Filimonas effusa: one gene and its partners. The protein of the gene in region 2 binds, or shares a complex with, the protein of the main gene of each other region. Links are inferred from orthologs where the notes say so. Each region holds a gene or a part of one and is shown on either strand. Other genes may lie near its edges. The genes, in order: pfkA, pnp and rny.

The links.
Region 1: pnp (region 2) and pfkA share a complex: the UniProt entries of both Bacillus subtilis proteins name them as parts of the possible RNA degradosome complex. The link is inferred for Filimonas effusa from one-to-one orthologs.
Region 3: pnp (region 2) and rny share a complex: the UniProt entries of both Bacillus subtilis proteins name them as parts of the possible RNA degradosome complex. The link is inferred for Filimonas effusa from one-to-one orthologs.

What each region holds. Positions count from the first base shown.
Region 1 is NZ_SDHZ01000001.1:2,085,405-2,088,379, reverse strand. The notes cover bases 62-2,875. They hold pfkA (6-phosphofructokinase), read right to left. Parts: upstream 2,054-2,875; coding sequence 1,070-2,053; downstream 62-1,069. Other genes in these bases: ESB13_RS07780 (prolyl oligopeptidase family serine peptidase), read left to right, coding at 2,254-2,875; pyk (pyruvate kinase), read right to left, coding at 62-1,044. In the rest of the region: more of pyk, read right to left, coding at 1-61; more of ESB13_RS07780, read left to right, coding at 2,876-2,975. UniProt on the Bacillus subtilis protein: Catalyzes the phosphorylation of D-fructose 6-phosphate to fructose 1,6-bisphosphate by ATP, the first committing step of glycolysis.
Region 2 is NZ_SDHZ01000001.1:1,799,277-1,802,423, forward strand. The notes cover bases 97-3,082. They hold pnp (polyribonucleotide nucleotidyltransferase), read right to left. Parts: upstream 2,699-3,082; coding sequence 494-2,698; downstream 97-493. Other genes in these bases: ESB13_RS06775 (RNA polymerase sigma-70 factor), read right to left, coding at 97-325; rpsO (30S ribosomal protein S15), read right to left, coding at 2,810-3,082. In the rest of the region: more of ESB13_RS06775, read right to left, coding at 1-96. UniProt on the Bacillus subtilis protein: Involved in mRNA degradation. Catalyzes the phosphorolysis of single-stranded polyribonucleotides processively in the 3'- to 5'-direction. Necessary for competence development in Bacillus subtilis.
Region 3 is NZ_SDHZ01000002.1:927,543-930,597, reverse strand. What follows is about bases 86-2,979. They hold rny (ribonuclease Y), read left to right. Parts: upstream 86-698; coding sequence 699-2,261; downstream 2,262-2,979. Other genes in these bases: ESB13_RS15005 (glycoside hydrolase family 3 N-terminal domain-containing protein), read left to right, coding at 2,429-2,979; ESB13_RS15015 (hypothetical protein), read right to left, coding at 86-208. Outside these bases: more of ESB13_RS15015, read right to left, coding at 1-85; more of ESB13_RS15005, read left to right, coding at 2,980-3,055. UniProt on the Bacillus subtilis protein: Endoribonuclease that initiates mRNA decay. Initiates the decay of all SAM-dependent riboswitches, such as yitJ riboswitch. Involved in processing of the gapA operon mRNA, it cleaves between cggR and gapA.

The DNA of each region.
Region 1 (2,975 bases), 290 kb from region 2 along the record:
CATGGTTTCAACTACCAGAGCGGGGTGTTTACCAGTTGCAGTTTCTGCGCTAAGCATCACGGCGTCAGCTCCTTCAAGAACCGCATTGGCAACGTCGGTGATCTCACTTCTGTTGGGCTTGGTGCGGTCGATCATGCTTTCCATCATTTGAGTAGCCACGATTACAGGCTTGCCACGGTGAATAGATTTACGGATGATATCGCGTTGAGCCATTGGTACTTTCTCTACCGGTAATTCAACACCGAGGTCACCACGTGCTACCATTACCGCATCGGATTCCAGAACGATGTTACGGATATCGGCCATTGCAGAAGGCATTTCTATCTTGGCGATGACCTTGATAGGGCTTTCTTTGAGAGCAATACGTTTTTTCAGATCTACGATATCTTCTGCTTTTCGTACAAAAGATAAAGCTACCCAATCAAGTTTTTGTTCAATGATATATTCGAGATCTACAATATCCTTGTCTGTTAAGGCAGGCAGAGAAATTGCGGTATCGGGTAAGTTCACTCCTTTTTTAGGTAAGAGTGCACCTCCGTAGGTAACTGCTACTTTTACTTCTTCTCCTTTGATCTCGATAACAACTACTTCAAGTTTGCCATCGTCGATCATGATCTTATCGCCAACTTTTACGTCTTCGTGCAGGTTAGGATAGGAGACATAGATCTTTTCCATTGTACCAACTACTTTCTCTTTAGAAGTGAAAGTGAGGATATCGCCGGTTTTGATTTCAAGTGCTCCGTTCTCTATTTCGCCAACGCGCAGCTTGGGGCCTTGTAAATCGCCGAGGATAGAGATATTGTATGGTTCAGATTTATTAATGTTGCGGATATGCTCGATGATTTTTGTTTTGTCTTCGTGTGTACCATGAGAAAAGTTAAGACGAAACACATTCACACCAGCTTTTACCAGATCGAGTAACTTTTCGTATGTGTCACATGCGGGACCTACTGTAGCTACAATCTTGGTCCTGTGAAAGCTATGATCTATTCCTGCCTGGGCGTCCATTTCTTTGTGCAGGTATTTTTCTACATTCTTTGACATACATCAACTTTTTATATGGGGATTTTTAGCTTGCTAATATTTTAATGATCTTTAACCAGTCGGAAGTAAACGCTTGTTTTTCCTTAACGGCTGTGTCCAAAGGTATGTAATGCATTTTATCATCAACAATACCTACCATTACATTATGGCGTCCGGAAAGCAGGCTTTCTACTGCGTGATAGCCCATTCTGCTGGCAATGATCCTATCCTGGCAGGAAGGAGCGCCGCCACGTTGGATATGGCCGAGGATTGAAATCCGGATGTCCATATTGGGAAGGCGGTTCTTCAGTATTTTACCTATTTCGCTGCCGCCACCCATTTCATCGCCTTCGGCAACAACCACCAGGTTTACCAGCTTTTTGCGTTTTTCTTTCTCTGTTAAGCCTGAAATAAGGTCTTCCACATCCGTACGCGTTTCGGGGATCAATACGCTTTCAGCGCCTGTTGCGAGGCCGCTGTGAAGCGCAATATAACCGGCATCGCGGCCCATTACCTCTACAACGAACAGCCTATCGTGGGCATCAGCGGTATCCCTGATCTTATCAATAGCTTCTACCGCGGTATTTACAGCGGTATCAAAACCTATAGTATAGTCTGTGCCGGCTATATCTTTATCTATGGTACCGGGAAGACCGATACAAGGAATATCAAACTCGTTACTAAACCGTTGTGCGCCGCGGAAGCTACCATCTCCGCCTATTACCACCAAGCCATCGATACCTCTTTTTCTGAGGTTTTCATAAGCCTTCTGGCGGCCTGCGGCTTCCATGAACTCTTTACTGCGGGCCGTTTTTAAGATCGTTCCTCCACGTTGGATGATGTTTGCTACAGACTTATTGTCCATATGAAAGATATCATCCTCGATCATCCCATTGTAACCCCTCATAATTCCATATACTTCCAGGCCGTTATAAATTCCTGTTCTGACTACAGCTCTGATGGCAGCATTCATTCCGGGAGCGTCTCCACCGGATGTCAGAACTCCGATTTTTGTTACTTTTTTTGACATTGTGCAACGATCTATTGTCCGGTTAAAAATTTTTCAAAAAGAATGGCAAATTATTGTTAATTATCTACGATAACGTTTCCGAAGATTCAAAAGTAAGCATTTGCCCAATATTGATTCATGAATTTAATCATGAATTACTTATGAATTTAGCGTTATGACTACTTAACTTGCCGAATCTTGTAATCATTTAAAACAGCTTTATGCAAAAGAAGTATGCATTTTGGGCCCTTCTTTCTTCGTTTTTTATGCAAAACAGTAATGCACAATTAATATACCCTTCTACAGCTAAAGGTCAGGTATCTGATAATTATTTTGGAACAGCAGTTGCCGATCCGTATCGTTGGCTTGAAGACGATAACAGTGCGGCTACCGCTCAATGGGTAAAGGAGCAGAATGCTGTAACCAGGGAATACTTGTCAAAAATACCCTTCAAAGAGCAGGTAAAACAAAGATTAGAGGTATTATGGAACTATCCAAAATACGGCTCTCCCTTTTTAAAGGGAAGCTGGTTTTATTTCTATAAAAATGACGGCCTCCAGAATCAAAGTGTATTATACAGGCAAAGAGATATCAAAGCTGAACCGGAAGTATTTCTTGACCCGAATAAATTCGCAGCCGATGGTACAGCAGCGCTTTCCGCTGTACGGTTCTCCAAATCGGGCAAACACCTTGTATATACTGTAGCACAGTCTGGCAGCGACTGGCAAACAGGTTATGTAATGGATGCGGAAAGCAAGCAGCTGTTATCTGATAAAATAGAATTTCTCAAGTTCAGCGGATTTGCCTGGAAGGGGGAGGAGGGTTTCTATTACAGCCGTTATCCCAAACCTGACGAGAAGAGCAAACTTGTAAAAGCAAACGAGTTTCAGAAGGTTTATTATCATAAACTCGGTACATCGCAGGAGAGCGATGTGCTGGTTTT
Region 2 (3,147 bases):
TTACCAGTCCCTCTACCCTTTCATCAATATGCATGAACAGTTCGTTGCGCACTTTTCCGGTACGGATGTGGCGGAATACATTATAGCGGACAGCGGTGTAGAGGTAAGCGCTGAGGGAAGAATTGATCTGGATCTGGTTTCTTTTTTGCCAGAGCTGGAGGAAGAGATCCTGGAGGATGTCTTCACAGGCGGCTTTGTCTTTTAATACATTGAAGGCCGAGAGGAAAAGACCTTCCCAGTAAAGCAGATAGATGTCATTCAATGCCCCCTCATCCCCTCCCGAAAGACGGTCAAGCAGCACCTTATCAGTCATTGTATGATCCATAGCAGTTATTGGCTGAAGAAATAAAACTTACAATAAAATACAGTTAATTCTCATATAATGCAAGCGTATTTCAAATTCATTTCTTATGTAATAATATAAAAAAAGCGGCCTGAGTAGCAAACTCAGACCGCTTTTCTGTCAAAAACAGTGGTAAACCCCTATAAAATTCTATGATCTTGGAGGTCTTCCGCCACCATGAGGGCGATGATTTCCGCCTTCTGGTCTTTCTGGCCTTTCATTATTTTCAGCCGGCATACCTTCTGGTTTAGGCATTAATATTTTGCGGCTTAACTTGAATTTTCCTGTTTTCTGGTCTAAACCAATCAGTTTTACTTTGATCATGTCGCCTTCTTTCAGCACGCCGTCGAGGTTTTCGAGACGTTTCCATGATACTTCGCTGATATGGAGTAAACCTTCTTTTTTAGGCATGAATTCTACGAAGGCGCCGTAAGGCTGGATTGTTTTCACTTTTGCTTCGTATACTTCACCTACTTCAGGTACTGCAACAATACCTTTGATCCATGTGAGCGCCCTGCTTACGCCATCTTTATTAGCAGAGAAGATGCTTACTTCGCCGAAGTTGCCTACTTCTTCAATATTGATGGTTGTGCCGGTTTCTTTCTGGATCTCCTGGATCACTTTACCCTGGGGTCCGATAACGGCTCCGATAAATTCTTTATCGATCACCAGTTTTTCCATACGTGGTGCATGCGGTTTCACTTCAGGACGTGCTTCAGCGATACACTCATACATGGCATCGAGGATATGTAAACGGCCTTTACGGGCTTGTTCGAGGGCTTCACGCATTACATCCATGCTTAAACCATCGACTTTAATGTCCATTTGAACACCGCAGATACCATCACGGGTACCGGTTACTTTAAAGTCCATATCGCCCAGGTGATCTTCATCGCCGAGGATATCGGTAAGGATCGCATATTTTCCATCACCACGGGAAATCAATCCCATAGCCACACCGCTCACGTGTTTAGGAACAGGCACGCCTGCATCCATGAGGGCGAGAGAACCTGCACAAACAGTTGCCATAGAAGACGAGCCGTTTGATTCAAGAATATCGCTCACCACACGAACAGTATAAGCATATTCGCTACCTGGCATCATTTGCTTCAGGGAGCGCATAGCCAGGTTACCATGGCCTACTTCACGACGGCCGGGACCACGCATAGGCTTCACTTCGCCCGTTGAGAACGGAGGGAAGTTATAGTGCAGGATGAATTTTGTGTAATCAGATTTTGCAGCGCTTTCAACGAGGAGTTCGTCGAGTGGCGTACCCAATGTAACAGTCGTTAAAGACTGGGTTTCGCCCCTGGTGAAGAGTGCAGAGCCGTGCGGCGTTGGCAACGGATCTACTTCCATAGCCAGCGGACGTACCTGGTCGAGCTGACGGCCATCGAGACGGATACGGTCGTCGAGGATCATATCACGCACGAGTTCCCACTGGAGATCTTCGTAGTATTTTTTAGCGAGCTTTTTGGTTTTGTCTTCTGCTTCTTCGCCCAGGCTTTTCACCAGTTCGTCTTTCAAAGCTTTGAAGGCATCGCTGCGTTCGTGTTTGGCAGTATTACCGCGGGAAATAGCTTTGATCTTTTCAGAAGCAAAAGCGGCAACCACTTCTTTCAGGGCTTCGTTCTGGTCGGGTTTGGGATAGTCCCTTTTACCGGTAACGCCTTTTTTAGCGCGCAGTTCTTCCTGTGCTTTGATTTGAACGCGGATAGCGTCGTGCGCAAGTTCAAGCGCCTTTACCAGGTCTTCTTCTTTACACTGCTTGCTTTCGCCTTCCACCATCATCAGGTTTTTCTCGGTAGCAGCAATGATGAAATCCATATCGGCTTTTGCAAGCTCGGAACGGGATGGGTTTACCACCAGCTGTCCGTCGATACGTGCGATCCGTACTTCAGAAATAATTTCTTTTACGGGAATATCGGATACTGCGAGGGCTGCAGAAGCTGCCAGGCAGGCCAATGCATCCGGTAAAACTTCTTCATCGCTGGAAACCAGGGTGATGAGCACCTGTACATCGCAGAAATAATCTTCGGGGAAAAGAGGACGTAAAGCACGGTCAACCAAACGGCTGATCAGCACTTCCGGGTCGCTGAGACGGCCTTCCCTTTTGAAAAAAGAGCCGGGTATACGACCGGCTGATGCAAATTTTTCCTGATAATCAACTGAGAGGGGGAAGAAATCCTGACCTTCTCTGGGTTCTTTATTTGCAACAACAGTAGCTAGTAATATATTATTGCCTTGTTTAACGGTAACAGAACCGTCGGCCTGGCGGGCCAATTTTCCGGTTTCGATGGTCACTTCACGACCACCGCCCAGATCAAACGATACACTCAAAGGTTGTGATAACATAAATCAATCTCCGATTTACAAGATATGCAAAATCAGACTATAGCAAACAAAAAATATTCCCAACCGTTCTTAAATCAGTTGGGAATAGCTTTTTACATAGCCTGTAAAAATTTATTTCCTGAGGCCCAGTTTCTCGATCAGAGCGCGGTAACCAGTCAGGTTATGCTTTTGGAGGTAGCTCAGCAAACGCTTACGCTGACCAACCAGTTGCATTAAACCACGTTGTGAGGAATGGTCGTGTTTATTAGCTTGCAAGTGCTTGGAGATACTGGTAATACGCTCTGTAACCAGTGCTATTTGAGCTTCAATTGAACCAGTGTTTTCAGCTTTACCACCGAAATTTGTGAAAATTGTAGCTTTTTTTTCTTTAGTTAAATAAGGCATCTCAATTTTTTTAAAAAAACATCCAGGTTTTTACTTCTTCTATTTGGAGGGCAAAGGTAATACTT
Region 3 (3,055 bases), on a different replicon or contig from region 2:
GGGCTTCGTTTCCTTTTTTCTTTTCGGTTGAGCCGGGATATTCAGTAGCGGCGCCTTTTACATTTCTGACGAACTGTTCGGTTCCAAAATCGAATACGATGTTGGAATTTAATACTGTGATGTCGAAAAACTTATTGGGATCGGGGCGGTTACAGGCTGCGCATAAGGCGATAACGGAAAGAAGGAACAGGTGTTTTAAGTTGTTCATTGTTATATTGATATTTAGATTTCGTGTTTTACCGGTGGTTTAGCTACCGGCAAGAAACGGGCCGAAAGGTTAATTATGTGGCAGTAACATATGTGTAAAGATATGAATAGATAATAGAATATGCTGTAAGGGAGGGATACCTGTAATAAGGGGGATAAAATAAAAGAGCCGGTTCAGCAGCCGGCTCTTTTTTGTTCACAGTTTTCTTCGGATTAAAAACGGACAATATGACTATGCCAAGTTTGGTGCCATAATCCCAGGTTTTTTTAAGATGTTGATATTCAGTAGTTTTTTATTTTTTGAAACGTTATAAAATCCCTTTATGGGAAAAAGAAGTCCCATTTTTGGACTATTTTCCAATTCCTGAATTTGACTTGCTTTAGTTATCTTCGCGGCTTACGCTTATTCCATTTATAATATAACGATAAAAGAGAGTAAGATGTGAGAAAGAGATATAAGATTTTGAACCCATTAATAATTTTTCACGAGCATGGATCAAATAACTATTGTTATAGTAGGCATAGTTGCGGCGGTAGTAGGTATAATAGCAGGTAAATTCATTTTCGCCAAGAATACACAGAAGCAGATAGACGATGCGAATACACAGGCCCAGTCTATTTTAAAGGAAGCTGAGATAAGAGCTGAGACCATTAAGAAGGAAAAACAACTGGAAGCGAAGGAACGTTTTGTGCAACTGAAGGCTGAATATGAAAAAGAGGTGCTGGAGCGCAATAAAAAAATAGCTGACTCAGAGAACCGCGCGAAGCAAAAGGAAACTTCTATTACCCAGAAAGAAAACTCGTTAGATAAGCAAATCAAAGAGAACGAGGCTATCAAGGAAAATCTGAACCGCCAGATAGAGGTTGTAAACCAAAAGCGCAGCGAACTGGAGAAACACCAGGAGGAGCATATCCGCCGTTTAGAAAAAGTTTCCGGTCTTACTGCTGATGAAGCCAAGACTCAATTAATAGAAGGGTTGAAGCATGAGGCTCAAACCCAGGCTCTTGTATTACAGCAGGAGATTGTGGAGGACGCGAAGCAAAAGGCGAATAAGGAAGCGCGGAAGATCATTATTCAAAGTATTCAACGTACTGCTGCGGAGCAGACCATTGAAAATACGGTTACTGTTTTCAATCTTGAGAGTGATGAGATCAAGGGTCAGATCATTGGCCGTGAGGGTCGTAACATTCGTGCGATAGAAGCTGCAACGGGTGTTGACCTTATTGTAGATGATACCCCTGAGGCTATTATTCTTTCTTCTTTTGATCCTTTGCGTCGTGAAATTGCGCGTTTGTCGTTGCAGCGTCTTGTTGCAGATGGCCGTATTCACCCTGCCCGTATTGAAGAGGTGGTAGAGAAAACGCGCAAGCAGCTGGAAGAGCAGGTGATGGAGATTGGTGAGCGTACTGTTATTGAATTAGGTATTCATGGTTTACATAAAGAGCTGGTACGTATGGTGGGTAAAATGCGTTTCCGTTCTTCTTATGGTCAGAACCTGCTGATGCACAGCCGTGAGGTTGCTAATTTATGTGGTATCATGGCAGCTGAGCTGGGAATGAATCCCAAGCTGGCGAAAAGAGCGGGTTTACTTCACGATATAGGTAAAGTGCCTGATGAGGAAACTGAACTGAGCCACGCATTGCTGGGTGCCAAGCTGGCTGAGAAATATGGTGAAAATCCTGCTGTTGTAAATGCTATTGGCGCTCACCACGATGAAATGGAAATGCAATATGTGATTTCTCCGATAGTTCAGGCTTGTGATGCTATCAGCGGTGCAAGGCCTGGTGCGAGAAGGGAGATCATGCAGCAATATCTTCAGCGTATTAAAGACCTGGAGCAGCTGGCGCAAGGTTACCAGGGTGTTGAAAAGGCATACGCTATACAAGCGGGCCGTGAGTTACGTGTGATAGTAGAGGCTGATAAAGTAACTGATGCCGACAGTGATAAACTGAGCTTTGAAATTGCCCAGAAGATTCAAACTGATATGACCTATCCCGGCCAGATTAAAGTAACCGTTATTCGTGAGAAACGTGCGGTGAATGTGGCAAGGTAAGGGTTCGATATTTTTTGTAAGCCGGAGTATTTGCTCCGGCTTTTTTTTTGAATGAATGGGCAGATTTTGTTTGGGGATCGTTAAATGGCCAGGTGGAATGGGTGTGGGAGGTTGGAATATATACCTATAGGGATGAACATCCTTTTATAGTTATATTCTGATTTAAAATGAAAAGTAATATTTTATCTATAGTGCCTGTTGCGGTGGCTGTTTTGTTATGCAATGGGATAATGGGGCAGACAGTGGTGCCGCAGCTTGGTAAGAATTCTATTGCGGAGGTGGTGGCTGCTATGACACTTGAGGAAAAGGCTGCTATTGTGATAGGTGGCGGGCGTGATGCCAAACCTTCTGTTCTTACTGATGGTACGATGATAGGCAGTTCTGATTTCCGGATACCGGGAGGGGCTGGTGTTACCAATGCTATTCCAAGGCTTGGTATTCCTGCCATGGTGTTGGTTGACGGGCCTGCGGGTGTTCGCATGAATGTGAAGCGGAAGAACGATGATCATCTTTATTTTGCCACGGCGTTTCCTTCGGGCACCACGCTGGCTTCGACCTGGAATACGGAACTGGTGCAACGTGTAGGGGAGGCTTTTGGTAATGAAGTGAAGGAGTTTGGTGCTGATATTATATTGGCGCCGGGGGTTAATATTCATCGTAATCCGCTGGGCGGGCGCAATTTTGAATATTACTCAGAGGATCCTGTTATAACGGGCAATATTGCGGCTGCTATCATCACCGGTTTGCAATCGAATGGCATAGGTACTTCCATAAAACATTTTGTGGCCAATAAC